2 regions of the Streptomyces sp. NPDC047974 genome follow, and region 1 is predicted to be linked to the other one. Evidence: riboswitches for the same ligand, from Rfam matches in the RefSeq annotation. Region 1 holds a riboswitch; the other holds the start of a gene.

Region 1 (7,360 bases):
CAGCTCCGCCGAGACCGTCCGGGCCAGCAGGCCGGTCGAGGAGAGCAGCACCCGGCACGGGTCGTCCGCGACCTCCAGCGGCACGGCCGCCACCGGGGCGCCCGCCGACTCCAGGAGGACCGTGCGCCGGTCGGTGGCGAACTTCTTCGCGACCGCGGCCAGCTCGGCCGAGACCAGCTTGCGCAGCTCGGAGTCGGAGTCCAGGATCCCGGTCAGCTCGTCGATCTCGCCGGTGAGCCGGTCGCGCTCGGTCTCCAGCTCCAGGCGGTCGAACTTGGTGAGCCGGCGCAGCGGGGTGTCCAGGATGTACTGGGTCTGGACCTCGCTCAGCGAGAAGCGCTCCATCAGGCGCTCCTTGGCCTGCGCGGAGTTCTCGCTCTCCCGGATGAGCCGGATGACCTCGTCGATGTCGAGGAGGGCGACGAGCAGGCCCTCGACCAGGTGGAGCCGGTCGCGCTTCCTGCCGCGGCGGTACTCGGAGCGGCGGCGGACGACCTCGAAGCGGTGGTCGAGGTAGACCTCCAGGAGCTCCTTCAGGCCCAGGGTGAGCGGCTGACCGTCCACCAGGGCCACGTTGTTGATGCCGAAGGACTCCTCCATCGGCGTCAGCTTGTAGAGCTGCTCCAGGACGGCCTCGGGCACGAAGCCGTTCTTGATCTCGATGACCAGGCGCAGGCCGTGCGCCCGGTCGGTGAGGTCCTTGACGTCGGCGATGCCCTGGAGCTTCTTCGAGCCGACCAGGTCCTTGATCTTGGAGATGACCTTCTCGGGGCCGACCGTGAAGGGCAGTTCGGTGACGACGATGCCCTTGCGGCGGGCCGTCACCGTCTCCACCGAGGTGGTGGCGCGGATCTTGAAGGTGCCGCGGCCCGTCTCGTACGCGTCCCGGATGCCGTTCAGGCCGACGATCCGGCCGCCGGTCGGCAGGTCGGGGCCGGGGACGAAGCGCATCAGCGCGTCCAGGTCCGCGTTCGGGTAGCGGATCAGGTGGCGGGCGGCCGCGACGACCTCGCCGAGGTTGTGCGGAGGCATGTTGGTGGCCATGCCGACCGCGATGCCCGAGGCGCCGTTCACCAGCAGGTTCGGATACGCGGCGGGGAGCGCGACCGGCTCCCGCTCCTGGCCGTCGTAGTTGGGCGCGAAGTCGACCGTGTCCTCGTCGATGGACTCGGTCATCAGCAGGGCGGCCGGGGCCATCCGCGACTCGGTGTACCGCATGGCGGCCGGCGGGTCGTCGTTGCCCAGCGAGCCGAAGTTGCCGTGGCCGTCGACCAGCGGCACGCGCATGGAGAAGGGCTGCGCCATGCGCACCATGGCGTCGTAGATCGAGGCGTCGCCGTGCGGGTGCAGCTTGCCCATCACCTCGCCGACCACGCGGGCGCACTTGACGAACCCGCGGTCGGGGCGCAGGCCCATCTCGTTCATCTGGTAGACGATGCGCCGCTGGACCGGCTTCATGCCGTCGCGGGCGTCGGGCAGGGCGCGCGAGTAGATGACCGAGTAGGCGTACTCGAGGAAGGAGCCCTGCATCTCGTCGACGACGTCGATGTCGAGGATCCTCTCCTCGTACGCGTCGTCCGGCGGCGGTGTCTTCGTGCTGCGGCGGGCCATCGCGGCTGCGGCTCCTTCTCCGACAAAGCTTGATCTGACGCGGACCATTGTGGACCGTGCCACCGACAACGCGGACCGCGACCCGGACGAGGGACATCGGAGGACTCCGGGAACTTCGCCAGGTGTCGGCGCGCTTGCATACAGTGGCAGGACTTTTCCAGATCGCGATCGAAGGGATGTACATGCCCATGGGTCACACGGCCACGGCCGAGGCCGGCTCCGGCGGCCTGACAGCGACCGAGCACCGCCTGGCGAACGGCCTGCGGGTGGTCCTCTCCGAGGACCACCTGACCCCGGTCGCCGCGGTCTGTCTCTGGTACGACGTCGGTTCGCGCCACGAGGTCGAGGGCCGCACGGGCCTCGCCCACCTCTTCGAGCACCTGATGTTCCAGGGCTCGAAGCAGGTGCACGGCAACGGCCACTTCGAACTCGTCCAGGGCGCCGGCGGCTCGCTCAACGGCACGACCAGCTTCGAGCGCACCAACTACTTCGAGACGATGCCCACCCACCAGCTGGAGCTCGCGCTCTGGCTGGAGGCGGACCGGATGGGCTCGCTGCTCGCCGCCCTCGACGACGAGTCGATGGAGAACCAGCGCGACGTCGTGAAGAACGAGCGCCGCCAGCGGTACGACAACGTGCCGTACGGCACCGCCTTCGAGCGGCTCACCGCGCTCGCGTACCCGGAGGGCCACCCGTACCACCACACCCCCATCGGTTCGATGGCGGACCTGGACGCGGCCACCCTGGAGGACGCGCGGACCTTCTTCCGCACGTACTACGCGCCCAACAACGCGGTCCTGTCGGTGGTCGGCGACATCGACCCGGAGCAGACGCTCGCCTGGGTCGAGAAGTACTTCGGCTCCATCCCCGGCCACGACGGCAAGCCCGCCCCGCGCGACGGCGCCCTGCCGGACGTCATGGGCGGGCAGCTGCGCGAGGTCGTCGTCGAGGACGTCCCGGCCCGCGCCCTGATGGCCGCCTACCGGCTGCCGGAGGACGGCACGCGCGCGTGCGACGCGGCCGACCTCGCCCTCACCGTGCTCGGCGGCGGCGAGTCCTCCCGGCTGCACAACCGCCTGGTCCGCCGCGACCGCACCGCGGTCGCCGCCGGCTTCGGCCTGCTGCGGCTCGCCGGCGCCCCCTCGCTCGGCTGGCTGGACGTCAAGACCTCCGGCGGCGTCGAGGTCCCCGCCATCGAGGCGGCCGTCGACGAGGAGCTCGCCCGCTTCGCGGCCGAGGGCCCGACCGCCGAGGAGATGGAGCGCGCCCAGGCCCAGCTGGAGCGCGAATGGCTCGACCGGCTCGGCACGGTGGCCGGCCGCGCCGACGAACTGTGCCGCTTCGCCGTGCTGTTCGGCGACCCGCAGCTCGCCCTGACCGCGGTCGACCGCGTCCTCGCCGTCACCGCCGACGAGGTGCGCGAGGTGGCCGCGGCCCGGCTGCGCCCCGACAACCGCGCGGTGCTGGTCTACGAGCCGGTGTCCACCGACGACAGCGCCGACAGCGCCGACGGCGACGACGAGGAAGGAGCGGACCGGTGACCGACGCCGCCACGTCCCTGACGAGCATGGAGTTCCACCCGCAGCCGAAGGCCGGCACGGCCAGGCCGTGGGCCTTCCCGGCCCCCGAGCGCGGCGCGCTCGACAACGGCCTGACGGTGCTCCGCTGCCACCGCCCCGGCCAGCAGGTCGTGGCCGTCGAGATCTTCCTCGACGCGCCGCTGGACGCCGAGCCCGAGGGCCTCGACGGCGTCGCCACGATCATGGCGCGCGCCCTCTCCGAGGGGACCACCGAGCGGGCCGCCGAGGAGTTCGCGGCCGAGCTGGAGCGCTGCGGCGCCACGCTCGACGCCCACGCGGACCACCCCGGCGTCCGGGTCTCCCTGGAGGTCCCGGTCTCCCGGCTCCCCAAGGCGCTCGGGCTGGTCGCCGAGGCGCTGATCTCCCCGGCCTTCGACCCGGACGAGGTCAAGCGCCTGGTGGACAACCGGCTCGACGAGATCCCGCACGAGGCGGCCAACCCGAGCCGCCGTGCCGCGAAGCAGCTCTACAAGGAGCTCTTCCCGGCCGCGACCCGGATGTCCCGGCCCCGCCAGGGCACCGAGGAGACGGTGAAGGCCATCGACGCCGCCGCCGTCCGCGCCTTCTACGACGCGCACCTGCGGCCCGCCGCCGCCACCGCGGTCGTCGTCGGCGACCTCACCGGCGTCGACCTCGACAAGGTGCTCGCCGAGACCCTGGGCGGCTGGAGCGGCAAGCCGGCCGCGCCGCGCCCGATGGCGCCGATCACCGCCGACGACACCGGACGGGTCGTCATCGTCGACCGCCCCGGGGCGGTCCAGACCCAGCTGCTGATCGGCCGGATCGGCCCGGACCGCCACGACTCCGTGTGGGCCGCGCAGGTCCTCGGCGTCTACTGCCTCGGCGGCACCCTGACGTCCCGTCTGGACGCCGTCCTGCGCGAGGAGAAGGGGTACACGTACGGCGTGCGCGCCTTCGGGCAGGTGCTCCGCTCGGACGGCGAGGGGCACGGCGCCTCGATGCTCGCGATCAGCGGCTCGGTCGACACCCCCAACACCGGTCCGGCCCTCGGCGACCTGTGGCAGGTGCTCCGCACCCTGGCGGAGGGCGGTCTGACCGACGCCGAGCGGGACGTGGCGGTGCAGAACCTGGTGGGCGTGGCCCCGCTCAAGTACGAGACGGCCGCGTCGGTCGCCGCGACCCTCTCCGACCAGGTCGAGCAGCACCTCCCGGACGACTACCAGGCCCGGCTGTACGCGCGGCTCGCCGAGACCGGCACGGTCGAGGCCACGGCCGCCGTCGTCAGCGCCTTCCCGGTGGACCGGCTCGTCACGGTCCTGGTGGGCGACGCGTCGCAGATCGAGGAGCCCGTGCGGGCCCTCGGCATCGGCGAGGTGACGGTGGTGAGCTGATCCCGGGGTGAGCCGACCTCGTGGTGAGCCGACCTCGTGGGGAGCCGACCTCGTGGGGAGCCGACCTCGGGGTGAGCCGACCCATGGTGAGTTGACTCCGGGTGAGTAGGCCCACGGTGAGTTGACCGGTCGTCAACCCCGGGCGGAGGTCTCCGGTGCGTAGAAGCGCCGGAGACCTCCGCTTTGTCCGTTACGGCGTCAAAGATGATCGTATGCCCTGTGGCATGTCTTACAAATGAGCGTGTCTGTTTGGCGATCGACATCCGTCCGGCCTAGCGTCGATCCGTCTGTCCGACCCGACGCACGCGCCGCACCCGCGGCAACCGGACAGACATCGCCGAGTCCCCGTCAGGCGCGAGCCTGGGGAGCCGGGGACCCACGCAGTCCCTGGGGTGAATCGGACGCCTTCGCCACGCGGAGGGGTCCGTAGGAGACCTTCCTGCTCCGAACCCGTCAGCTAACCCGGTAGGCGAGAAGGAAGGAAAGGAACCGTCTTGGCGTTCACCCGTGCCACCGGGAAGCATCGTGGTGCGAGCCGACTGGCTCGCCGCAGCGCCGGCATCGCCGGCGTGGCCGCCCTCGCGACCACCGGCGTCGTCGGCACCCTGGCCTCCCCGGCGCTCGCCGCCGACACGGACGACCGTTCCCCCGAGGACACCGGCCTCACCCGGGTGATCGCCGACGAGTCCATCGCCGACCAGGTCAACGCGCAGGCCGCCGCCCAGGAGCGGGAGGCCACCGAGGCCGAGGCCCGGGCCAAGGCGCGCGCCGAGGCGAAGCGCAAGGCCGAGGCCCGCGCCCAGGAGATCCGCGAGGCCAAGGAGCGCGCCGCCCGTGAGGCCGAGCGCCGCCGGCTCGCCTCCTTCAACCTCCCGGTCGCCGGCTCGTACGTCTCCACCGGCTACAAGACCGGCGGCTCGCTCTGGTCCTCCGGCAGCCACTCCGGCGTCGACTTCCACGCCTCCTACGGCAGCTCGGTCGTCTCCGTCGGCTCCGGCACCGTCGTCGAGGCCGGCTGGGGCGGCGCGTACGGCAACAACATCGTGATCCGGATGAACGACGGCACGTACACCCAGTACGGCCACCTGTCGTCCATCGGCGTCTATGTCGGCCAGAGCGTCGAGCCCGGCCAGCAGATAGGCGTCTCCGGCTCGACCGGCAACTCCACCGGCCCGCACCTCCACTTCGAGGCCCGGACCACCGCCGAGTACGGCTCCGACATCAACCCCGTCGCGTACCTCCGCGCCCGCGGCGTCAGCCTCTGACGTCCCGCGCCCCCGCTGCACCGAAAGGCCCCGGCTCCCACGAGCCGGGGCCTTTTCGCGCCCCGGCGAGCGGGTGCGGTGCTCCGGATCCGGAGGGATTCCACCGCGAACCGGACGAATTCCGAGGGGGCATCGGAATTTCCCGCGCCCTGCAATAGAGTCGCGTGAACGGCGCTGCTCGAATTCGGTGCGCGCGGAGCGAATACGGAGGTCGGACATGCGGGTTCCCGCGCAATCGGTATGCACGGCGATCCGGGACGACATCGTCTCGGGGATCTTCGAGCGCGGCAGCCGGCTGACCGAGGAACAGCTCGCCCGCCGTTACGGCGTCTCCCGCGTCCCGGTCCGCGAGGCGCTGCGCACCCTGGAGTCCGAGGGCTTCGTCGTCAGCCGCCGGCACGCGGGCGCCCATGTCGCCGAGCCCACCGACCAGGAGGCCGCCGACCTCCTCGACGTCAGGGCGCTGCTCGAACCGCTCGGGGCGGCCCGGGCCGCCCAGCGGCGCACCGACGCCCACCTCAAGGTGCTGCGGGGCCTGGTCAGGCTGGGGCAGGAGCGGGCCCGCCGGGGGCAGGGCGAGGACCTGCGGGCGCTCGGCGGCTGGTTCCACGAGACGCTCGCCCAGGCCTCGGGCTCCCCGGCGCTCGCCGCGCTCCTCACCCAGCTGCGCCACAAGATCGCCTGGATGTACGTGGTGGACCAGCCGGACCGGCCCGTCGAGGCCTGGGCCGAACACGGGGCGATCGTCGACGCCATCGCCCGCGGGGACGCCGAACGGGCCCGCGCACTCACCGCGCAGCACGCCGAGCACACGCTTCCGCTGCACCGGCTGAAAAGGCCCGAGCGGGGCCGTGTGAGGGTTTCGCAACATGCCGTCAACACGGCGAGCGTCCGGAATTAACACGGACGCCGTATACAAAGAATAGCAATTCCAGGGCCTCTTTCGGGCTGCCCGGAAACTCTCCGAATAGCTAATTCCCCGACCCCGGAAATGCCGGACGGCCGCATCCGCCGGAAAATTCCGGGGACACGGCCGTCGGGGAGAGCTGTGGATCGACCCGCCGGGTCAGACCGTCTCGGGGAGCTCGTCGAGGCCCTCGGCGACGAGCTTGGCGAGGCGCTCGAGCGCGGCCTCCGCACCCTCGGCCTCCGAGGCGAGCACGATCTCCTCGCCGCCCTGCGCGCCCAGGCCGAGGACCGCGAGCATCGACGCCGCGTTGACCGGGTTGCCGTCGGCCTTGGCGATGGTCACGGGGACACCGGAGGCCGTGGCGGCACGGACGAAGATGGAGGCGGGGCGGGCGTGCAGGCCCTCGGCCCAGCCGACGTTGACGCGGCGCTCAGCCATGGTGTTGCCCTTCAGGTCTTCAGCGGTTGTCTAGACCAGTCTCTCACGGGTTGCGGCGTGCTCCTGCCGACCGAGGTCCCGCATCCGTGCGACGTTCGGCCCTCCTACCTTGCACGGGGCCGGGAGGCCGCGCGAGCCGTGTACCGCCAGGGAGTGGGCGCGCGGACGGTGCCGGTGCCGGACCCCGGCCGTAGGCTTTGCCCA
Region 2 (7,360 bases), on a different contig from region 1:
CGAGGGCCTCGTCCGCTCCTGGTACCGGCGGGCGATGGTGGAGCTGTCGCGGCTGCCGCACGTGGAGCGGGTGGCGATCCAGACCAATCTGAGCTGCCGGACCTCCTGGCTGGACGACGCCGACCCGGACACGCTGGCGCTGTGGTGCACGTACCACCCCGGCCAGACGCCGTACGACCGCTTCCTCGGCAAGGCCCTGGACCTGGCGGCCCGGGGGGTCCGCTTCAGCGTGGGCGTGGTGGGGCTGCCCGAGCACCACGCGGAGGCGCTGCGGCTGCGGGCGGCGCTGCCGGACCACGTCTATCTGTGGGTGAACGCCGCCGAGGGGCGCACGTACACCGACGCGGAGGCGGCGGCGTGGACGGGCATCGACCCGCTCTTCGGCTACAGCCGGCACCCGCACCGCTCCGCGGGGCTGCCCTGCCGGACCGGCGAGTCGGTGGTGTCGGTGGACGGCGCGGGGACGGTGCGCCGCTGCCACTTCGTCAAGGCGGAGCTGGGCAATCTGTACGACGGCTCGTACCGTGCCGCGCTGCGGCCCCGCGCCTGCCCCCTCGCCGTGTGCGACTGCCACATCGGCTACGTCCACCTGGAGTCGCTGCCGCTGTACGACGTCTTCGCCGGCGGGGTCCTGGAGCGGATCCCCGCCGGCCGGCGGGCGCCGGGAGCTACAGGGGCATGAGGTCGGGGCGCTTGGCCTCGACGTGGTCGCCGGAGCTCTCGCCGCGCAGCCGCCGCCCGATCCACGGCACCAGGTACTCGCGCGCCCAGTGGATGTCGTCCCGGCGGACCTCCAGCGGCCCGCGGGCGGGCAGCGGCGGCCACGCCTGGTCCGGGTCGGCGGGCACCGGCAGGCCGAGGACCTGGGCGGCGCGCAGCGCGACCCGGGTGTGGCCCTCGGGCGAGAGGTGCAGCCGGTCGTCGTCCCAGGCCCGCCGGTCCTGGACCGACTTCAGCGACCACAGGTCGAGGACCGGGCAGTCGTAGCGGTCGGCGATGGCGCGGACGTGGGCCGTGTACGTGGCGATCTTGCCGCGCAGGTGCTTGAGCACCGGTACGTCACGGGTGTCGAAGCCGGTGGTCACCATGACGGTGCCGACGGCGGAGGTGAGGTCCCGCACCGCCCGCTCGAACCGCTCGGCGACGTCGTCGGGGTCGGTGCCGGGGCGGATGATGTCGTTGCCGCCCGCGCAGAAGGTGACCAGGTCGGGGGCGAGCTCCTTGGCCCGGGGGACCTGCTCGGCCACGATCTGGTCGAGGAGGCGGCCGCGGACCGCGAGGTTCGCGTAGCGGAATTCCTGGTGGTCCGGCAGCTGGTCGGCGAGGAGCACCGCGAAGCGGTCCGCCCAGCCGACATAGGTCCCGTCCGGCCCCGGGTCTCCGACGCCCTCGGTGAAGCTGTCACCGATCGCCGCGTACGACCCGAATCCCCCGACCGCCCCGAACACGTTCTCTTCTGTTGCTCTCGAATCGTCTGCCACGACAGCACATCCTTCCTTTCCGGATGTGACCTACGCGACCGTAAGGAGGGGTTGACGGCGGGTGATATATGCCACCGATAAAGAATTTGCCAAGCCCGGAATAGGGCGAAGGCCCGGCACGCGGGTGCCGGGCCTTCGCCGTGTCCGTTGGTCCGGACGGGTCAGATGGAGACCCCGTGCTGGCGCAGGTAGGCCAGCGGGTCGATGTCCGCGCCGTAGCTCGGCGAGGTGCGGATCTCGAAGTGCAGGTGCGGGCCGGTCGAGTTGCCGGTGGAGCCGGAGAGACCGATCTGCTGGCCGCCGCTCACCGACTGGCCGGCGGAGACGGCCAGGGAGGAGAGGTGGGCGTACTGCGAGTAGTTGCCGTCGGCGTGCTGGATGACGACCTCGTTGCCGTAGGCGCCGCTCCAGCCGGCGGAGACGACCGTGCCGGCGCCGACGGCGCGGACGGTGGTGCCGGAGGAGGCGATGAAGTCGGCACCGGTGTGGTAGCCGGAGGACCACATGGAGCCGGAGGCGCGGTACGGCGTGGAGACGCCGCCGGAGACCGGGGCGACCCAGCCGGACGCGGCCGGGGCGGCGGCGGCCGGGGCCGCGGCGCGCTCGGCGGAGCGGGAGGCGCGGGTCTGCTCGGTGGCCTTCGCCGTGGCCTTCGGGGCGGCCTTGACGGCGGCCTTCGGGGCGGCCTTCGGCGCGGCGGCCGGGGCGGCGGGCTTCGGGGCGGCGGCCTTGGCGGGGTTCTTGGCGCCGAGGGTGAGCTTCATGCCCGGGAGGATCAGCGAGGGGTTCTCGCCGACGACCTGGCGGTTGTCGGCGTAGAGCCGCTTCCAGCCGCCGGCGACGTCGTGGTCGGCGGCGATCTTGGACAGGTAGTCGCCGGCGACGACGGAGTACGTGGTCGGGGCGGCGGCCTTGGCGGCCGGGGCGGCTTTGGCCTGGACCTGCGCGGCGGCGATCACGGTGCCGGAGACGGCGGCCGGGGCGGCCTGCTCGGCGGCGTGGGCGCCGGTGGCGCCGATCAGCGGCAGCGCGACGACGGCGCCACCGGTGCCGGCGGCGACGAGGCCACGGGTGATCAGGGTGGACTTCTGGCGGCGGTGCTTACCCTTCGCGGGCATGGCGAATTCCTCTCCGGCGCCTGCGAGGTGAGCTGTCGGGTTCGGACTGGAGATGTCCGGCCGCGTTTCTCACGCGGCTTCACCCCTAGCCGTCCTGCGTCGCGGGACCGGCGTACTTCCTTGGGTCCCCCGCTCCTGCCAGCGTGGACGGGTGTGAATTCCGGACGGTGGCAGGATTCGGCGGTCCGACCGGATTGACGGCGACGCTAGACGAGCCGGGTCGGCGCGAACAAGCCACGGAATTCGACGGGCATTCCGGGACGATCTTCGGGCCTGGAATTCCGGTCACCCTCCGTGGATGACGGTCCCTCGATTCCCTTTTCGGGGAGGGGGGTTGGACCGGGCGGTCGGCCACGATCCGTCACCTCTATGACCCTGCTCACGCGCCGAATTCCATCTCCCCCTCAACCGGGGCGCGTTACCCCAAGACCTTCCAATACGGACAGATCGCCCATTACCGTCCAGGGGGGTGCGCCGCGCCGCGCTCGACGGGATGATTGCGGGGGGAACCGATCTCGTACGGGCCCCGTGAACGCCTACCACCAGGAGCATCCGTGACGCAGCAGCTGCCGCAGGTCAAGACCCTCGAACCCGGCGAGCCCGAGCTCGCGGCGGTCCGCAACTTCCGGGACGTGGCCGGCCTGCCGACCACCGACGGACGCGCGGTCCGGCCCGGCACCCTCTTCCGCAGCGGTCACCTCGCCGACGCCACCGAGTCCGACGCGGCCTTCCTCTCCGGCCTCGGCCTGCACACGATCTTCGACTTCCGCAACGAGGCCGACGCCAAGGTGGAGGGTCCGGACGTGGAGCTCCCGGGCGTGCGGAACGTGAACATACCCCTGAGCGACCCGGCCGACGGCAAGGAGTTCTGGCGGATGGTCCGCGAGGGCGACCTCGACACGCTGCGGGACCTGCTCGGCGACGGAAAGGCGGCGGACCGGATGACCTCCGCGTACCGCCGGATGATCGTGGAGCGGACCGCCGAGCACAGCCGCATCCTGCACGCCCTCGCCGAGGAGGCCGTCCCGGCCCTGATGCACTGCGCGGCCGGCAAGGACCGCGCCGGGCTCTCGATCGCGATCACCCTGCTCGCCCTCGGCGTGGAGCGCGAGGCCATCGAGGCGGACTACGTGAAGTCCGGCGCCCCGCACCGCCGCTACAAGGTGCGCCGCAGCCCCACCGCCCGGGACGCGATGGCGCCCGAGGTGATGGAGCTGCTGAGCCCGCTCTTCGACGCGCGGGTGGAGTACCTGCGGGCGGCCTTCGAGGCCATCGACGCCACCTGGGGCTCCGTGGACGCCTACCTCGCGGACGGCCTGGAGCTGGCGCCGGAGACCCGCGAGCGGCTGCGCGAGCGGTTCCTCACGGAGGCGTGAGGCCGCGGGCCCTCCCGCCCGGTCACTGGTTCTGCCCGCCCAGCATGAAGAGCAGGTAGAGGAAGCCGGCGAAGAGGTGACCGGCGATCAGGTAGGCGAAGAGGCGGAGCACCAGCCCCTTGGGGAACTTCCCCTCGCCGCGCTCCTCACCGGTGACCGGGGCGGAATTCACTGACTTGTCGGACATGTCGACCAGCCTTTCGGGCTCAGCGGGAGTGCGGGGTGCCGCCGCCCAGGCACAGCTCGGCGGCGGGGCTCTGCAGGAGCGTGTGGACGAAGAGCACCTCGGCACCGGCGCGGCCGGCCGCGCCGATCCGGTGCGGGGTGAGCGAGTCGAAGTGCGCGCTGTCCCCGGGGCCGAGCAGGTGCACGGCGTCGCCGAGCGCGAGCCGGACCTGCCCTTCGAGCACGTGCAGCCACTCCTCGCCGGGGTGGACGCGCACGATGTCGGCCCGGGTGGCGTAGGGCACGTGGACGCGCAGGCACTGCATGGCCCGGCCCGCGCCGCCCGCCTGCCGGTAGATCCAGCCGTCGGCCTCGACCGGTTCGGAGCGGTCGGCCCGGACCACCGGGTCGCGTTCGGGCGGGGTCTCGCCCAGCAGCTCGGCGACCGTCGTACCGTAGATACGGGCGAGGGCGAGGAGCATCGGCAGCGAGGGCTGCCGGTTCCCGGTCTCGAGCCGCGAGAGGTGCGCCGGGGACAGCCCGGCGCGCTGGGCGGCCGCCTCCAGGGTGAGCCCCCGGCGCCGACGCAGCGCCCGCAGCTGCGGGGCGACGTCGGGCACGAGCTCGGGGGCGGCGGTTTCCGGGGTGGAGCCCCGGGGGACGTGGTCCATGCGTCCATTCCGCCAGGAACATGCCTCTGAGGCAAGTTTCTTGCCTCAGAGGCAAAAACCCGGGGAGAGCCCGGCTCAGCGCTGCGCGACCGCCTGCCTGACCAGCGTCTTCCCGAAGTCCCACAGCAGCCCGCCACCGCCGTGGGCGTCCTCCATGACCGCCGTGAAGGCGGTGACGAAGCGGTCCACGTCCGCCTCGTCGATCACCAGCGGCGGGATCAGCTTGATCACCTCCAGGTGGTCCCCGGAGACCTGGGTGAGGATCCGGTGCCGCTGGAGCAGCGGGACCACGACCATCTGCGCGAAGAGCCCCTTGCGGGCCGTCTGGAGCATCGCCCACCGGCCGCGCAGCGCCAGCGAGCTCGGCCGGCCGAACTCGATGCCGATCATCAGCCCCCGGCCCCTGACCGCGTGCAGCAGCTCGTAGCGGGGCACGAGCTCCTCCAGGCGGGCCTTCAGGAGGCCGCCGACCCGCCGCACGTGCGCCACCGTCCCCTCGGTCTCCATCACCGAGAGGACCGCGAGCCCGGCGGCCATCGCCTGGGCGTTGGAGCCGAAGCTCGCCGAGTGGACCAGGACCCGGTCCATGGACGAGTAGACCTTCTTGAAGATCCAGTCCTTGCCGAGGGTGGCGCCGACCGGCACGTATCCGCCGGAGAGCGCCTTCGCCACGCACACCAGGTCCGGCTCGACGCCGTCCTCGTGCTGGTAGGCGTAGAAGTCGCCGGTCCTGCCAAGGCCGGTCTGCACCTCGTCGGCGATCAGCAGCGCCCCGTGCCGGCGGAGCAGCTCCTGGGCGGCGGCGAGGAAGCCGGGCGGTGCCTCGTGGACGCCCTTGCCCTGGATCGGCTCGACCACGAAGCCGGCCACGTCCCCCTTGCGGAGCTCGCGCTCCAGGGCGGCGAGGTCGCCGAGGGCGATCGCCGTGTCCGGGAGCAGCGGGTCGAAGCCGGCCCGGAAGCCCTGCTCGCCGTTGACGGACAGGGCGCCGGTGGTGAGGCCGTGGAAGGCGTGGTCGCAGTAGACGATCCTCGGCCGGCCGGTGGCGTACCGGGCGAACTTCAGCGCGGTCTCGACGGCCTCGGTGCCGCTGTTGCCGAAGAAGACCCGGTCGAGGTGGGGGCTGTGGGCGAGCAGCCGCTCGGCGAGGAGTCCGGGCAGCGGCGGGCAGTCGAAGCGGGTGAGGTCGGGGAGGTCCGCGTCGAGGACGTCGTGCAGGGCCCCGCGGACGACGGGGTGGTGCCGGCCGAGGCCCATGACGCCGAAGCCGGCGAGCATGTCGAGGTGGTCGTTGCCGTCGGCGTCCCAGAAGTGGGCGCCGGCGGCCCGCTCGTAGACCTTGTCGAAGCCGATGGTGTGCAGCATCCGCGGCAGCTGCGGGTTGAGGTACCGGGCGTGCAGCTCGTACCGCTCGCCGCCGCGTTCGGCGAGCAGCGCCCGCAGGTCGAACCCGTCGCTCATGGCCCGCCCCTCAGCTCCCCTGGACGGTCTCGCGGACCGCGCGCAGCGACTCCTTGAGGGAGCCCATGGTGGCGAGCACGGCGGTGGGTTCGTAGCCGCAGTGCGCCATGCAGTTGGCGCAGCGCGGGTCCTTGCCGCGGCCGTACTTGTCCCAGTCGGTCTCCTCGACGAGTTCGCGGTAGGTGGGGACGTAGCCGTCGCTCATCAGATAGCAGGGGCGCTGCCACCCGAAGAGGGAGTAGTTGGGGATCGCCCAGGCGGTGCAGGGGAAGTCGGCCTTTCCTTCGAGGAAGTCGAGGAAGAGCGGCGAGTGGTTGAGGCGCCAGCGGCGGCGGTTGCCGCCGGCGAAGGCCTTCTTGAAGAGTTCCCTGGTCTGTTCGACGCCGAGGAAGTGTTCCTGGTCGGGTGCCTTCTCGTAGGCATAGGCGGGCGAGATCATCATTTCGTCGACCTGGAGGTCGTCGTTGAGGAAATTCAGTACCTCGATGATGGTCTGCGGGGTGTCGGTGTTGAAGAAGGTCGAATTGGTGGTGACCCGGAATCCGCGCCGCTTGGCCTCCTTGATCGCCGCCACGGCCTCGTCGAAGACGCCTTCCTTGGCGACGGATTCGTCGTGGCGTTCACGCAGTCCGTCGATGTGCACGGCGAAGGCGAAGTACGGGGAGGGGGTGAAATTGTCGAGCTTCTTGCGCAGCAGCATCGCGTTGGTGCACAGGAAGACGTATTTCCGGCGGGCGACCAGCTGGCGGACGATCTCGTGGATCTGGGGGTGCATCAGGGGTTCGCCGCCGGCGATGGAGACCATCGGGGCGCCGGACTCCAGGACGGCGCCGACCGCCTGGGCGACCGGCATCCGCTGCTTGAGGACGCCGGCCGGGTGCTGGATCTTGCCGCAGCCCTCGCACTTGAGGTTGCAGGCGTAGAGCGGCTCCAGTTCGACGATCAGGGGGAACTTGTCCCGCTTGCGGAGCTTCTGTTCGAAGAGATAGGTCCCGACCCGGACGGACTGACGGAGCGGCATGGCCATGACCGGCTCACCTCCTGGGGAGCAGCAGAGAACGGTGCCATTCGAAGAAAGCGGGAAGGAC

The links. Region 1 has a riboswitch for cyclic di-AMP ahead of AB0E19_RS31145 (M23 family metallopeptidase). Riboswitches for the same ligand answer to the same signal wherever they lie in the genome.
Positions count from the first base shown of each region.
Region 2: linked by a shared signal. The riboswitch ahead of AB0E19_RS05430 (LysM peptidoglycan-binding domain-containing M23 family metallopeptidase) and the one ahead of AB0E19_RS31145 (M23 family metallopeptidase) in region 1 are both predicted to bind cyclic di-AMP.

Region 1 is NZ_JBEZNU010000029.1:49,744-57,103, forward strand. Features, by position in the region: gene AB0E19_RS31130 (DNA topoisomerase IV subunit A) at 1-1,611, opposite strand, end outside; gene AB0E19_RS31135 (pitrilysin family protein) at 1,800-3,152, shown strand; gene AB0E19_RS31140 (pitrilysin family protein) at 3,179-4,543, shown strand; cyclic di-AMP (ydaO/yuaA leader) riboswitch at 4,869-5,030, shown strand; gene AB0E19_RS31145 (M23 family metallopeptidase) at 5,038-5,808, shown strand; gene AB0E19_RS31150 (GntR family transcriptional regulator) at 6,026-6,709, shown strand; gene AB0E19_RS31155 (HPr family phosphocarrier protein) at 6,875-7,156, opposite strand; gene AB0E19_RS31160 (GNAT family N-acetyltransferase) at 7,360-7,360, shown strand, end outside.
Region 2 is NZ_JBEZNU010000002.1:526,112-533,471, forward strand. Features, by position in the region: gene AB0E19_RS05420 (STM4011 family radical SAM protein) at 1-682, shown strand, start outside; gene AB0E19_RS05425 (SGNH/GDSL hydrolase family protein) at 669-1,481, opposite strand; gene AB0E19_RS05430 (LysM peptidoglycan-binding domain-containing M23 family metallopeptidase) at 1,643-2,599, opposite strand; cyclic di-AMP (ydaO/yuaA leader) riboswitch at 2,604-2,759, opposite strand; gene AB0E19_RS05435 (tyrosine-protein phosphatase) at 3,154-3,975, shown strand; gene AB0E19_RS05440 (DUF6126 family protein) at 3,998-4,162, opposite strand; gene AB0E19_RS05445 (helix-turn-helix domain-containing protein) at 4,182-4,811, opposite strand; gene AB0E19_RS05450 (aspartate aminotransferase family protein) at 4,887-6,272, opposite strand; gene hpnH (adenosyl-hopene transferase HpnH) at 6,283-7,299, opposite strand; gene AB0E19_RS05460 (1-hydroxy-2-methyl-2-butenyl 4-diphosphate reductase) at 7,307-7,360, opposite strand, start outside.